DNA from 2 places in the Streptomyces sp. NPDC002884 genome. Region 1 is predicted to be linked to the other one. Evidence: riboswitches for the same ligand, from Rfam matches in the RefSeq annotation. Region 1 holds a riboswitch; the other holds the start of a gene.
What was found. Region 1 has a riboswitch for S-adenosylmethionine ahead of ABT070_RS25440 (putative leader peptide). Riboswitches for the same ligand answer to the same signal wherever they lie in the genome.
Positions count from the first base shown of each region.

Region 2: it holds a riboswitch for S-adenosylmethionine, as region 1 does, so the genes downstream of both, ABT070_RS28335 (ABC transporter substrate-binding protein) here and ABT070_RS25440 (putative leader peptide) in region 1, are expected to answer to the same signal.

Region 1 is NZ_JBEOVB010000013.1:151,048-158,562, reverse strand. It holds gene ABT070_RS25460 (dipeptide ABC transporter ATP-binding protein) at 1-14, opposite strand, end outside; gene ABT070_RS25455 (ABC transporter permease) at 53-1,033, opposite strand; gene ABT070_RS25450 (ABC transporter permease) at 1,030-1,989, opposite strand; gene ABT070_RS25445 (ABC transporter substrate-binding protein) at 1,998-3,620, opposite strand; gene ABT070_RS25440 (putative leader peptide) at 3,834-3,950, opposite strand; SAM riboswitch class IV at 3,985-4,094, opposite strand; gene ABT070_RS25435 (SAM-dependent methyltransferase) at 4,239-5,054, opposite strand; gene ABT070_RS25430 (protein kinase domain-containing protein) at 5,294-7,515, shown strand, end outside.
Region 2 is NZ_JBEOVB010000016.1:106,960-114,474, forward strand. It holds gene ABT070_RS28305 (MarR family winged helix-turn-helix transcriptional regulator) at 1-218, opposite strand, end outside; partial or broken gene ABT070_RS28310 (pyridoxal phosphate-dependent decarboxylase family protein) at 333-1,696, shown strand; gene ABT070_RS28315 (AAA family ATPase) at 1,802-2,323, shown strand; partial or broken gene ABT070_RS28320 (SulP family inorganic anion transporter) at 2,349-2,555, shown strand; gene ABT070_RS28325 (YhgE/Pip domain-containing protein) at 2,605-3,885, opposite strand; gene ABT070_RS28330 (TIGR03564 family F420-dependent LLM class oxidoreductase) at 4,056-4,982, opposite strand; SAM riboswitch class IV at 5,151-5,260, shown strand; gene ABT070_RS28335 (ABC transporter substrate-binding protein) at 5,519-7,159, shown strand; gene ABT070_RS28340 (ABC transporter permease) at 7,156-7,515, shown strand, end outside.

The DNA of each region.
Region 1 (7,515 bases):
GTCTCTTCCGTCACGGGTACGTCCGTCTCGGGTTCGTTCGTCGTGGGGCCGGTCATCGCTGTCGGGACCATTCGCCGTCCAGCGCCCGCGCGATGCGGTTGGTGGCGAGACCCGTCGCCGCGATCGCCAGTCCGGGCAGCGCGGTGAGCCACCAGGCGTTGGCCAGGTAGTTGCGCCCGTCGGAGATCAACGTGCCCCACTCCGGCGCCGGTGGGGGAGCCCCGTAGCCGAGGAAGCTGAGCGACGACACGGCGAGGATGGCGGCGCCGAACTCGAGGGTGGCGAGCACGATCACCGGGCCCGCCGCGTTGGGCAGGACGTGCCGGCCCAGCACCGAGTACCAGCGGGCTCCGCAGGAGCGCGACGCCTCGACGAAGACCGCCTGCCGCACCCGCAGCACCTCCGCGCGGGTCACCCGGGCGAAGCCGGCCACGCTGGCGATACCGACCGCGACGGCCACCTTCACCGTTCCGTAGCCCAGCGCGGTGACCAGGGCCAGCGACAGGAACAGCGACGGGATCGACAGGAGCACGTCGACGAAGCGCATCAGCACGTCCTCGACCCAGCGGCCCACGAACCCGGCGACCAGGCCGATGAGGCCGCCGACCACGAACGCGAACCCCACCGCGATCAGGGTCGCCTTCAACGACAGCTGGGCACCGTGCACCACCCGGGAGAACACGTCACGTCCCAGTTCGTCGGTGCCGAACCAGTGCCCGCCGCCGGGGCTGCGGAAGTTCTCCGCGGGCACCCCGTGCAGCGGGTCCTGCGAGGTGAACAGCCCTGGCCAGAAGGCGGCCAGCACCACCAGCACCACCACCAGGACCGAGGCCACCAGGCCGGGCCTGCGCAGCAGGAACAGCAGGAACCGTCGGGGTCCGGCTCCGCGCCCGGCAGGAACGGGGCCCGGGTCGGTACCGGGATCCACCGGCCGGGCCAGGCCGGCCGCGGCTTCGACGGGGCCCACCGCTTCGACAGCTCCCGCCGTTCCGGCGGCTCCGGCGGTGACGTCGTCGGCAAGTGTCCGGCTCATGCGGGGCGCACCTTCCTGCTCGCCGCCACCACGATCCGCGGGTCGAGCAGCGGGTAGACGAGATCGACGATCAGATTGGCCGCCACGAAGATCAGCGCCCCGAACACCACGACCCCCTGGACCAGCGGGATGTCCTGGACCGTGACGGCGGCGGCGGTCACCCGCCCCAGCCCGTCGCGGGAGAACACCGTCTCCACGACGACCGAACCGGCGATCAGCTGACCGGCCAGCAGTCCGACGACCGTCAGAGCCGGCAACGAGGCGTTGCGCAGCGCGTGCCGCAGATGGATCCGCAGCCGGCCGGCGCCCTTGGCGCGGGCGGTCTCCACATAGGCCTGGTCGAGCGCCGTGAGCAGGCTCTTGGCCAGCACCTGCGCCACCAGGGCGCCGGTCGGGATCGCCAGCGTCACCGCGGGCAGCACCAGGCCCCGCAGGCCGTCGTTGCCGAACGCGGGGAACAGCCTCGTGCGGAAGGAGAACAGTTCGACGAGCACCAGCCCGACCCAGAACGTCGGCACCGACACCCCCAGCGGCGGCAGCGACAGCAGCAGCTGCCGCAACCACCGTTGGGTCGTGTAGGTCGCCAGGACCGCCAGCCCACCGCCGAGGGCCACCGCGAGCAGCAGCGCCGCTCCGGTCAACTGGAGGGTCTGCGGCAGCGCGTCGGCCAGCGTCGAGGTCACCGGCCGGCCGGTGGACACCGAGTCGCCGAAGTCGCCGCGCACCGCCCTGCCGAGATAGTCGGCGTACTGCGCGAGAACCGGTTTGTCGAAGCCGTACTCGTGGCGCAGCGCCGCGAGTTGGGCCGGATCGACCTGCCCCGTGTCCGCTCCCGCGCCGGCCATCGCCGAGACGGGATCGCCGGGCAGGTAGTCCAGCACGAGGAAGGACACCGTGTAGGCCGCCCACAGCACCCCGAGGGCCTGCGCGAGACGCTTGACCACGTAGAGACGCATGCCGGCCGCTACCCGATCCAGGTGTCGTGCAGCTGGATCCGGCTGGAGGCCTCGAAGGCGAGGTTGTGTACCTTCTTCGCCACCCCCAGCTGGGTCTGCAGTTCCACCACGGGTACGACATAGGCGTTCTGAACGATCAACTGCTGTGCCTGGGTGACGAGTTGCTTGCGCTTGGCCGCGTCGGTCGTCGCGGCCTGCTGGGTCAGCGCGGTGTCCAGCGCGGTGGCCGGCAGGTGGTAGAAGTTGGCCAGCTGGGTGGAGTACGAGCTGCGCAGGATGTCCGGGTCGGCCCGGGTCACGTTGCCCCAGACCGCGTCGAAGTCGCCGGACTGGAGGGTCGGGGAGAACTGGGCGATCTGGAGCTGCTTGAGCACCACCTCGACACCGACGGCCTTGAGCTGCTGCTGGATCAGTTCCAGCGCGGGCTGGTTGGTGGCCGCGTTGGCGAACCACTTGACGGTCAGGCTCAGCTTCTTGCCGCCCTTGGCCCGGATGCCGTCGCTGCCCGCCTTCCAGCCGGCCGCGTCCAGGAGGGACTTCGCCTTGGCGGCGTCGAAGGCCAGGTCGGCGCCGAGGTCGGTGTAGTCCGGCGTGGTGTGCGCCAGGATGCTGGTCGCCGGCTCGGTGCCGGTCGGGAAGACGGCGTCGACGATCTGCTGCCGGTCGATGGCGAACAGGATCGCCTGGCGCACCTTCGCGTCCTTGAACAGCGGCCGGGAGTTGTTCAGGCTCAGGTTGAACACCACGCCCGGGTTGGCCCGTGCCTGGAGGTTCACCGCACCGCCCTTGAGGGCCGCCTCGTTGGCCCGGCCGACGCTGCCGATCGCGTCGACCTGGCCGGACTGGAGGCTGCCGGTGCGTACGCCCGCCTCGGGCACCACCTTGAACACCAGCTTGTCCAGGTACGCCTCGCCCTGCTTGGTCCACAGCGAGGAACCCCAGGCGTACTCGGCACGCTTGGCCAGGGTGATCGACTGGTTCTGCACATAGCCGTTCAGTACGAACGGCCCGGAACCGACCACTCCCTTGCTGCACTTCTCCTGCGGGCTCCTGAGCACGCTCGCCGAAGACTCGATGCCCAGCGAGTGGGTGGCCGTGGCCTGGAGGAACTGCGCGTTGGGCTGCTTGAACCTCACCCGCACCGTGAGCGGGTCCACGGCTGTGGTGCTCTCCACGCCGCTCAGGTACCCCTGGGCGAGGGTGCCCAGGGCGCCGAGCTTCGGCACCGCGTCGAAGTTGTCCTTGACCACCTGCGCGGTCAGCGGTGTCCCGTCGCTGAAGGTGACACCTGATCTCAGATGGAACGTGAACGTCGTGGTGTCCGAGCTGACGTCCCAGCTCTTCGCGAGCCACGGCACGATCTTGCCGGTCTTGGGGTCCTGGTCGGTCAGGGAGTCCACGACCTGACGCAGGGAGTAGATGGTGTCGTTGCTGCCCACCTGCTGCGGATCCACGCAGCCGGCGTCGGAACCCACCGCGAAGGTCAGGGTGCCACCCGACTTCGGGCTGCCGCCCGCGTCGCTCGAGCCGCCGCTGTCGCCCGACGAGCAGGCGCTGAGCAGCAGGCTGCCGGTCACGAGTGCGGCGAGCGCCGCCCACCGGTGGGTACGGGAATCCGGATGCGCTGTCACGGGATGGTTCTCCTACTCCAAGGTCATCGCGCACATGCCGGAGCGGAACGCGGCCATGGCGATGCGCGGATGGTGCCGGCCACGCACGGGGCACGGACCGGCACTGCTCAGAACTGATCAGGGGGAGGGGATGTCGACGACTGTGTCGACGGCGATGTCGATGACGGCGTGACCGCGCCGTGGGCGGGGGTCAGCCTGCGAGGTGGGGCGTGATCAGCCCTGACACAGACAGCTGGCGGAACGCTGCAGGTCGATGTGGCGTCGGCGGGAGAAGCCGGAGAACAGCGCCGCGGTCGCGATCGAGGCGCTCAGGTTGCCGCTGTGCCGCACGCTGATCCTCCACCTCTCAGGCCCCTGAACCGGGGCCACGCGCTTGCGGGGTCGGTGACCCTGCCGGGCTTTCACCTGGAGCACCCCACCGCGCAGGAGGGTTGCCGGTCAGCTAGCCAGGGCTTGATGCTGACACTCAATGCCGGGGTCGATCTTACGGAGTACTGACATTATCCGTCAATATCGGTCCGAGAGTTGAACGGCTCCGCCGCACCGGCCGTGAGGCGGGTGCGGCGGAGTGCGATGGGCGCGGGCCGCCCGTCGGGCGAGGGGCGCCGGCGCGGGTCGCTACGGCTTGCGGGCGAGGCCGCCGTGCTCGGCGATGACGTCCGGAGCGGGGGAGGTTGCCTCCGGGCGCCAGAGGGGGACCGAGACGACCCCGGGCTCCAGGAGCTCCAGGCCGTCGAAGTAGGCCGTGATCTCGTCGACGGAGCGCAGGTTGTACGGGACGGCGCCGCTCTCGTTGTAGGCGTCCTGGGCCGCCTCGAAGACCGGGTCGATGCCCCGCGAACCGTCGTTGACGGAGAGGTAGCTGCCGGACGGCAGGGCCGCCATCAGGCTGGTGACGATGGAGCGGGCCCGGTCGTAGTCGGCGACGTGGCCCAGGATGTTGCTGAGGATGAGCGCGGTGGGACGGCTGAAGTCCAGCGTCTGCGCGGCGCTCTCCAGGATGCGCTCCGGCTCCAGCACATTGGCGTCGACATAGGAGGTCGCACCCTCCGCGGTGGAGTAGAGCAGGGCGCGGGCGTGGGCCAGGACCAGCGGGTCGTTGTCCACGTAGACGATCCGGGTCTCGGGGGCGAGGCCCTGGGCGACCTCATGGGTGTTCTCGGCGGTCGGCAGGCCGGTGCCTACGTCCAGGAACTGCCGTATGCCCGCCTCGGAGACCAGATACGTGATGTTGCGGCGCAGGAACGCCCGGCTGCTGCGGGCGATGGTGACGATGCCGGGGAACACGGCGGTGTAGGCGTCACCGGCCTGCTCGTCGACGGGGTAGTTGTCCTTCCCGCCCAGCCAGTAGTTCCAGATGCGGGCCGAGTGCGGCACCGAGGTGTCGATCTTCTGATGTGCCGCTGATCCGGGGGTGGTCGCATGGTCGGTCATGAGGGGCGTCCGTCTTTCAGGCGAGGCGTGGGCAGTCGAGCCACAACTTACGTCCCAACGACCCCGGTACGTACACCCGTTCACATTTTCGAGGGATTCGAACAGTGCGCTCACGGAGGAATCCCGGTTTCACACCCTCTCGCGGGCGAGCGGGTCCGCCCCGTCGCGCAAGCCGCCGCACCTCTCCCGGGAACCCCTCAACTCGCCTTGCGCGTAGGTACATTGACAGCATCGAATCCGTGAGCGAGTGGGGGGCGGGGATGCGCGACACGGTCCTGGACGGCCGGTACACGCTCACGGAGCGGATCGGTGCGGGCGGTATGGGGGTGGTGTGGCGGGCCAGGGACGCGCGGCTCGACCGTACGGTGGCCGTCAAACTGCTGAGCCTGCCACCGGGCACGGCAGGTGCCGAGCGGGAACGGCTGCTCGCCATGTTCGGGCGGGAGGCGCGGGCCGCCGCCGCCCTCGACAGCTCGTACATCGTGCCGGTCTTCGATCACGGCGCGGAAGGCGAAGTCCCTTACCTGGTCATGCCGTTGCTCTCGGGACGGACCCTGCGCGAGTTGTCGGCCGAGGGGCCGCCGGCGCCGGAGCGGGTCGCGGTGCTCGCGGCGCAGGTCTGCCGGGCCCTGGCGACCGCGCACCGGGCCGGCATCGTGCACCGCGACATCAAGCCGGCGAACGTGATGCTCACGGACGAGGGCATGGTGAAGGTGCTCGACTTCGGTATCGCGAAGTTCCTGGACGCGACGACCGGCGGCCGGCTCACCGTGACCACCGACTCGCCCGTCGGCACCCTCGCCTACATGGCGCCGGAGCGCTTCACCCGGGGCGCGGACGACGGCCGCACTGATGTGTACGCGCTGGGCTGCACGGTGTACGAGATGCTCACCGGCGCACCGCCCTTCGACTCGGCGTCGGCGCCCGCGCTGATGCACTGTCATGTGTACGAGACACCGCAGAAGCCTTCGGTACGGCGTCCGGGGCTGGCCCCCGAGTGGGACGAGCTGCTGGGGCGGATGCTGGCGAAGCCGGTCGGCGAGCGACCGACGGCGGAGGAGGCGCGGGCGCTGTTCGAGAGGCTGGCCGTGCACGCGCCCCCGCTCTCCGCGTCCCCGCTCGCGGATCACACCACCCCGCCGGGGCAGCGCTCCGCCCCGACCGCACCGGAGAGCCCGGCCGGGATGCCGGCGCATCGGAGCCGGCAGGACCCTGCCTCAAGCCCAGCCGCGTCGACCCCAGCCGCGTCGACCCCAGGCGTGCCGACCCCAGCCGCGTCGACTCCCGCCGCCCCGGCCCCGGCCTCGGCCCCGGGCCCGTCCGCCACGGATGTCACGCCTCCCGGCGTCGACGTCACCTCGTACCTGCTCGCGCCGCCCCGCCCGCGGCAGCCGCCGACGGTTCCCGTGGCCGCACGTCGGCGTGGGCGCGGCGTGGCGATCGGGGCCTCCGCGGTCGCCGTCGCGCTCGTGGCCGCACTCGTCGTCCTCCAGACCTTCGGCGGCGACGGCGGCGACGACGAGGGCGGCGGGAAGAACGGCTCGGGCGGGTCGAAGGCCGTCGCCGTGGCCCCGGTGGCGAAGACCCAGACGCTCACGCTCGGCTCGGCCGCCGACTCCGAGGGACCCGCCCCGGCGGTGCGGGACGCCCGTGAGGGCGGCACGGTCACGGTCCTCGAACCCGGTGAGATCACCACCGTCGACCCGGGCAACATGTGGTCCGGCGCCGACCGGTTGATCTCCCGCCTCGTCCACCGCAGCCTGACCGCCCTCAAAACCCTGCCCGACGGCTCCGTCCGGCTCGTCGGGGACCTCGCCCAGGACACCGGCCGGCCGTCGCTGAACGGCCGCGACTGGACGTTCACCCTCAAGGCGGGCCTCACCTACAACGACGGATCGCCCGTACGCGCCAAGGACTTCGCGTACGCGGTCGAGCGCGCTCTCGACCCCGACGAGTTCCCGATGGGCGACCGCACCCTGCGCAGCTTCCTGCTCGGCCCCGAGGACGCGGACGGCATCGGCGCCGAGCACGAAATGCCGCCGGGCGTCATCGAGACCCCGGACGACCGCACGATCGTCTTCCATCTCGACGGCGCGCACCCCGACTTCAACGTCGTCCTGGCCGGTCCCAACGGCGCACCGGTGCCGGAGCGGGTCTCCGACATCTCCGGCACCTCCACCCTCCTGCCCTCGACGGGCCCGTACCAGATCGGCTCCTTCACCGGCGCCAAGAACCTCACGCTCACCCGCAACCCGAAGTGGCGCGCGGACACGGACCCGGTGCGCACCGCGTACCCCGACCGCTACGAGATCACCGGCGCGCTCACCCTCGACGAGATCAAGTCCCGGATCCGCGCGGCCGGTCCCGGATCCGCCGTGATGACGTTCTCCGGCTCGCTGGACAAGGACGGACTCGGCGCGGCGGACGGCGCCACCGGCAGCGGTACGGTCCGGGTGACCTC
Region 2 (7,515 bases), on a different contig from region 1:
GCCAGCTGCCGCTGCGAGACCTCCTCGCCGGGGCTGCGACAGAGCCGGATGAGCACTTCCAGCATGGTGTGGCTGATCCCGCACTCCCGCCGCAGGGCGGCGTCGATCCGCTGTTCCAGGCGAGTCGCGGACCTGATCAGCAGGCCGAAGTCCCGGACGAGCCCACTGTTCGCGGCGCGAGCGGCGGCTGCGGTGTTCGGCTCGGACATGTCGTTCATCGCCGTGAGTTTACTGCCGGAGCACCTGCTGCCATCTCAATTGCTGAGCAGTCAATTGCTGATCAGTCACATAAATTCTAGAGTGGGCGCACCCCGAGGCTGAGAGGGGGATCAGTGGATCTGCAGCACTGGCTCGGTCGAGCCACACACGCGATACAGGACTGGGCCGACACCTTCGGCCCCTACCGGCCCCACCCGTCCCTCCAGGTGGACGACGAGCGCTTCGCGAGGCCTTCGAGCTGTTCACCGGACGGCTGCGGAACAACTATCCCTTCTTCCACCCGCACTACGCGGGCCAGATGCTCAAGCCCCCGCACCCCGCGGCCGTGGTCGGCTACCTCACGGCGATGCTGATCAACCCGAACAGCCACGCCCTGGACGGCGGTCCCGCCACCGCAGCGATGGAACGTGAGGTCGTCGGGCAGTTGGCCACGATGTTCGGCTACGACACCCATCTGGGGCACCTCACGACCAGCGGCACGATCGCCAACCTCGAAGCCCTGTTCGTGGCCCGCGAACTCCACCCCCGCCGCGGGATCGCCTACAGCGGGGACGCCCACTACACCCACGGCCGCATGTGTCACGTCCTCGGCGTGAAGGGGCACCCCGTGCCCACCGACGACCGGGGCCGTATGGATCTCGACGCGCTGGAGGACGTCCTGCGCACCGGCGAGGTCGGCACCGTCGTCCTCACCACCGGCACCACAGGACTGGGCGCCGTCGACCCCGTCCACCTGGCTCTGCCGATCGCCGAACGACACGGCGCCCGCGTCCATGTCGACGCCGCGTACGGCGGGTTCTTCACGCTCCTGGCCGGCGTCGACGGCCCCGAAGGGCTCTCGGCCGAGCCGTGGCGGGCCGTGGCCCGGTGCGACTCGGTCGTGGTCGACCCGCACAAGCACGGACTCCAGCCCTACGGCTGCGGCGCCGTCCTCTTCCGCGACCCCGAGGTCGGCCGTTTCTACCTGCACGACTCGCCTTACACCTACTTCACCTCAGCCGAACTCCACCTCGGCGAGATCAGCCTGGAGTGCTCGCGCGCCGGCGCCTCCGCCGCCGCCCTGTGGCTCACCTTCCAGCTCCTCCCGCCCACACCCGACGGCCTTGGCAACGTCCTGGCGGCCGGGCGAAGGGCGGCACTGAGATGGGCGCAACTCATCGACGAATCGCAGTACTTGACGCTCTATCAACAGCCTGAACTGGACATCGTCAGCTACTTTCCCACCGTCGGCCCGGCCTCCCTGACCGCCGTCGACGCGGCCTCCGTCCGCATCCTGGCCGACGGCATGACCGGTCCCGACCCGACCTTCCTGAGCACCCTCAAGGCCGACCGTGAGGCGTTCACCGCACGGCACCCCGAGGTCACCGCCGACGCCGACGGCGCCCGGATTCTCCGGAGCGTGCTGATGAAGCCGGAGTCCGAGCAGCACGTCGAAAACCTGCACGACCGGGTCGAGCGGCTCGCCAGGGCCCGCTGACCGCAGGAGAACGGCGACGGGAGTGCCACCCGGTCCCACCCGGCCCGGTGGCAGTTCCGGCCCGAACCCGTCTTCGCCGCCCGTGCGGCGCTAGCGTGAGGGCGCATGATCGTATGGCTCAACGGCACCCACGGCGCGGGCAAGACGACGACCAGTGCACTCGTGCAGCAACTGATCCCGGATTCCAGGGTGTTCGACGCCGAGAAGGTCGGGGAGACACTCATGGACATCACGCCGGGGCTGCCCGCGACGGACAACTTCCAGCACTGGCCGCCATGGCGGCCGCTCGTCGTCGAGACCGCCCGCCGTGTACTCGACTACACCGGCGGCACCCTGGTGATGCCCATGACGGTCCTGGTCGAGCGGTACTGGCGCGAGATCAGCACGGGCCTCGCCCACCATGCCGTCCCGGTGCGGCACTTCGTCCTCCATGCCGACGAGGACACCCTCCGCGGGCGCATCGAGGGGGACACCGTCCTCGGCCCCTCCTCGTTCCGCCTGAAATACCTCGAGCCCTACGCCGAGGCGGCCCGCACGTGGCTGCACGACGAGGCCGAGGTCGTCGACACCACGCACCTCACCCCCGCCCAGGCCGCCCAGCGGATCGCGGAGGCCGTCAGGAGGTGAATCCGGGCTCGCGAGTCAGCCTGCGGGGCAGTTTCCTCACGCCACCGACCCCGACAAGGCCGTCATCGACCTGTCCGCCGCCCACATCCGGGACGCCTCCTCCGAGGCCGCCCCGGACGCCGTCGAGACGTACGCCCAGGGCGGCGGGAGCGGCAGGAGCGTCGGGATCATCGGACCGGACGAGCCCGGCGCCCGGATCCACGAGCCGCTCGGCGGCGCGCTCGCGGGCAGCCGCCGACCGGCGCGCGGGCCCGACCGGGGGCGGCGGTCGGCGGGTGCGCTCAGGTGGGCTGCGGGGTGAGGCGCTTGTGGCCCTTGCGGTCGTAGTAGGCGGCCATCGCGAAGCCGAAGAGGAGACCGAGGGCCGCGCCGATCGCGATCATGATCCAGGCCCGGGTCAGCCCGGCGTCGCCGCGCGCGTCGAAGTAGAGGATCGCCCGGACGCCGTCGCTGAGCTGGCGCATGGGCTCGAAGTGGGACAGGAAACGGTAGAAGCCGGGGACCGCTTCGAGGGGGACGGTGGCGCCCGAGGAGGGCAGGCCGAGCACGATGAACACGAACATGGACACCAGCTGGCCGATCCCGCCGAAGGCCGCGTTGATGGCCTGGACGCCGAGGCCGACCGCGAGGGTCGCACAGTAGGAGTAGATCCACAGCAGCGGGATGTGGGTGGCGTCCATGCCGAGGACGCCGACGCAGGCGAGCAGGACGAGGGAGACGCTGAGGACCGAGATGCCTGCCGTCATGGCCATCTTCAGCAGCAGTGTCTGGGTGCGGTCGATCGGCACCGTGGGCAGCCGGGTGTGCCAGGGGCCGATCTCGTTGTCCGCGTAGCCGAGAGCGGTGTCCACGCCGTTGCTGATGACGTTGCCGCCCATGAAGCCGGCCAGCACGAGCAGCAGGGTGTAGTAGAAGGCGCTCAGACCGAGGCCGCTGTGGTTGCCCAGGGGGTGGCCGACCTGGGTGACGACGTTCACCGGGTCGGCGAGCAGCAGCTTGGTCGTGGAGTTCGCTCCCGAGGCGGCGGCCGTCAGCTGTTTGCCGATGGACTGCGAGGACTGCTGGGCCGCCGCCGTGGTGATCTTGCTCGCGAGGGAGGAGCCGAGGCTGCCCTTGGCGGGGTTGGTCAGCACGGTCATGGTGGGGCGCGCGGTCGCGTTCGCGCTGGTGAGTGCGGCGACGGAGTCGGTGAAGTCCGCGGGGACGACCAGTGCGCCGTACACCTTGCCCGAGTCCAGCTCGTCCTGGGCCTGGGCCCGGGTCAGCTGCCTCCAGTCGGCCGTGCCGCTGGAGGTGTCCGAGGTGATGGCCGCGGCCACCTGGGTGCCGAGGTTCTGTTTCTGCCCGGCCGGCGGCTTGCCGGTGTCGCTGTTGACGAGTGCGATCGGCAGGTCGTGCAGGTCGCTCTGCGGGCTGACGATGCCGCCCATGTAGAGCAGCGACAGCAGCAGGGCGAGCAACCCGGTGAGGATCGTGGGCACCAGCCACAGCTTGGGGCGGCGCAGGAGCGTGGCAGCGCGTGCTTGCGGGCGGGTGCCGGGGGTCGAGCCGTCGGCGGTCATGGTTCTCCGTCGTGTGTGGGGCCTGGCGGGTGGGTGCCCGCTGTGGGGCCGGCCGCCATGGGCCGCCGGCCGGGATGAACGGGTACGGCGAGTCGCCCCAAGTCTCCTCGCACCTCGGTCCGGTGGAGCGCAGACAGTCTGTTCACCGGCGCGGCGCCAGCCGGATGGGGTCACCCGGGCCAGCCGTTCGCCAGTTCTCCGAGCAGTTTCCAGGTGCGGCGCCGGTCGTCCTCGCCGCCGAGGTCCGTCGCGGTGAACACCACCTCGGTGGCCCCGGCCTCGCGGTAACGGCGTACCTCGGCCGCGACGGTCTCCTCGTCGCCGATGACGGCGAGGTCGGCGGCGCGCGTGGCGCCGGAGAGACCTATGACCCGCTGGTAGGAGGGGAACTGCTCGTAGAACGCGAGTGCCCCGGTCGCGATTCGGCGTACGGCCTCGACGTCGGCGGTGACCACACCGGGCACGAAGGCCACGATCCGGGGCGCCGGGCGGCCCGCCGCCCGGGCCGCGGCGGTGACGGCCGGGACGATGTGCTCGGCCAGGGCGCGCGGGCCGGCCAGCAACGGCAGGATGCCGTCGGCGAGTTCACCGGAGGCGCGCAGGGCCTGCGGTGCCATGGCCGCGACCAGGAGCGGCACCGGCGGTTCGGCGCCCGGCACCGTCGCCGGCAGCGGGGTGGTCGCGGTGAGCAACTCGCCGTGGAAGTCGGAGGCCCCCGTCTCGACCAACTGACGCAGAGCGGTGAGGAACTCGCGGAGCCGGGCTATCGGGCGCTCGTAGGGGATGCCGAAGCCCGTCTCGGTGAGGTGCTTGGTGCCGAGCGCGAGTCCGAGGTGGTAGCGGCCGCCGGTGGCGGCCTGGGCGGTCCGGGCCTGACTGGCGACGAGCAGCGGATGGCGGCCGAAGACGGGGATCGCGGCGGTGCCGACCTGCAGTCCCGGCACCTCGCGGCCGACGATCGCGGCCAGCGAGGGCGAGTCGTACCCGAAGGTCTGCCCGAACCACGCGGAGCGCAGTCCGGCCGCGTGGGCCTCCCGCGCGAGCCGCACAGTGGGGTCGATCCGGTTCTGGAGCGAAAGCGCTACACCGATGGTCATACACCCGCCAACTGCCCTGCTCGTGAAGGGAATTCCTCACCGCACATGACAAGCTCATGGCGGCCTCGTAACAGCACCCTGTGACCCTTGGACCTGCATGTCCGTGTGTCCCACCCGGCCAGGGAGAACCCTTGACGGCGAGAGAATCGCCGATCTACGGTGAGCGCGAGCTACGAGTTCCGGTGATCAAGCCCTGGCTGGCCGGACGGCAACCCTCGACGCGGCGGGGTGCCCCAGGTGAAGGCTCGGCGGATTTCCCAGTTCTGCAAGTGCGTTTCCCTCGGCCGGTGAGCCGACGACACTCCCAGGAGGACGGCATGGCAAGTGGCCTCGTGCTGTGCTCCCGACGTCATGTGGATCTGCTGCTGGTCTGCAGCTGTCTCTGTAGGAACTGACCGAGCCGTCGGCACGGAACCCGCCGGCGCACCTCCGCGTTCCTTCACCCTTCACTTCCACGCGACCACGCACGCCGTCCGGCAGGTCCTGCCCGGCGCGGCTCCCTCGCGTACCGACCCATGCGGAAGCAGAGACCAGACATGGCACAGCACAGCACGGCCAGACCGCTCCGGTCCGGCCTCGGCGCCCTTTCCCTCGGCACGGCGTTCCTGGTGGCCCTGACCGGCTGCACCAGCACCAAGGACGGCGGTGACACGGCCTCCGCCGAGGCGCTCACGATCGGCACGACGGACCAGGTGACCAGCCTCGACCCGGCGGGCGCCTGGGACGCGGGCTCCGGCACCATCGAGAGCGAGGTCTACTCCACCCTGCTCAGCGTGAAGAACGGCTCGACGGATGCCTCCCCGGACCTGGCCACCGGGATCGAGCTGACGGGACCCAAGGAGTACACGGTCACCCTCAAGAAGGGTCTGAAGTTCGCCAACGGGCACCAACTGACCTCGTCCGACGTCAAGTTCAGCTTCGACCGCACGCTGAAGATCGCCGATCAGAACGGCCCGTCCTCGCTCCTGTACAACCTCGCCTCGGTCGCCGCCCCGACCCCGGCCACCGTCGTCTTCACCCTCAAGTCGGCCGACGACACGCTCTTCCCCCAGGTGTTGTCCACGGCGGCCGGCTACGTCGTCGACGAGCAGCTCTTCCCGGCCGGCAAGATCCTCGACGACAAGGCGATCGTCGAGGGCAAGCCCTGGAGCGGACCGTACGGGGTCACGAGCTACGACAAGAACTCGCTGGTCTCCTTCACCGCCAACAGCGCCTACGAGGGCCAGCAGGGCGCCCCGAAGACGAAGAACGTCCAGCTCAAGTACTACACCGACGCCAGCAATCTGAAGCTCGACGTCCAGCAGGGCGGCATCGACGCCGTCTACCGCACGCTCACCACCGCCGACCTGGACGACCTGGCCAAGAAGAAGGACATCAAGGTCCACACCGGCTCCGGCAACGGCATCCGGTACATCGTCTTCGACTTCCAGACGCAGCCGTACGGCACCAAGACCAAGGACGCCGACCGGGCGAAGGCGCTGGCCGTTCGGCAGGCGGTCGCCGACTCCGTCGACCGGGCCCAACTCGCCCAGCAGGTCTACAAGAACAGCTACCAGCCGCTGTACAGCTCCGTGCCCGACGGCCTCACCGGAGCCACGCCCTCCTTCAAGTCGCTCTACGGGGACAAGAAGGGCGGCCCCGACAAGGCGGCAGCCGCGGCGAAGCTGAAGGCGGCGAAGGTGAGCACCCCGGTCACCCTCAACCTCCAGTACAACAGCGACCACTACGGCTCCTCCTCGGCCGACGAGTACGCGCTGATCAAGACCCAGCTGGAGGCCACCGGCCTGTTCAAGGTGAACCTGCAGTCGACCGAGTGGACCCAGTACGGCAAGGACCGCATCAAGCACCTGTACCCGCTCTACCAGCTCGGCTGGTACGCCGACTACCTCGACGCCGACAACTATCTCTCGCCCTTCTACTCGGCCAACAGCTGGGTCGCCAACGGCTACGACGACCCCGCCGTACGTGAGCTGATCCAGAAGGAGGAGACCGAGACAGACGCGACCGCGCGGGCGGAACTGCTCAAGCAGGCACAGGACAAGGCCGCCGCACAGGTGCCCCTGCTGCCGCTGGTCCAGGGCTCCACGGCGATCGTCACGCGTACCGACGTCAGCGGGGTGCCGGACGAGCTGACCAGCGCGTACACCTTCCGTTGGGCCGGGCTCTCGAAGAAGTGAGCGCCCTGACCCAGGACGCCCCCGGCGCCGTCACCACCCCGGTCGACGGCGCCGGCGGGTACGGACTCGCCCGCTATCTGGTGATCCGTTTCCTCCTCATCATCCCCACCGTGCTGATCCTGGTCAGCCTGGTCTTCTTCCTGACGCGCGCGACCGGCGACCCGATCAGCGCCGCCTTCGGCGACCGGCTCACCCCGGACCAGCTCCAGGCGAAGCTGCACCAGGCGGGCTACGACCGGCCGTTGCTCACCCAGTACCTGGAATACCTGAAGTCCCTCGCGACCGGCGACTTCGGACACACCGTCACCGACAACCAGCCGGTCACCCACGTGCTGGGCACCTATGGCGCAGCCACC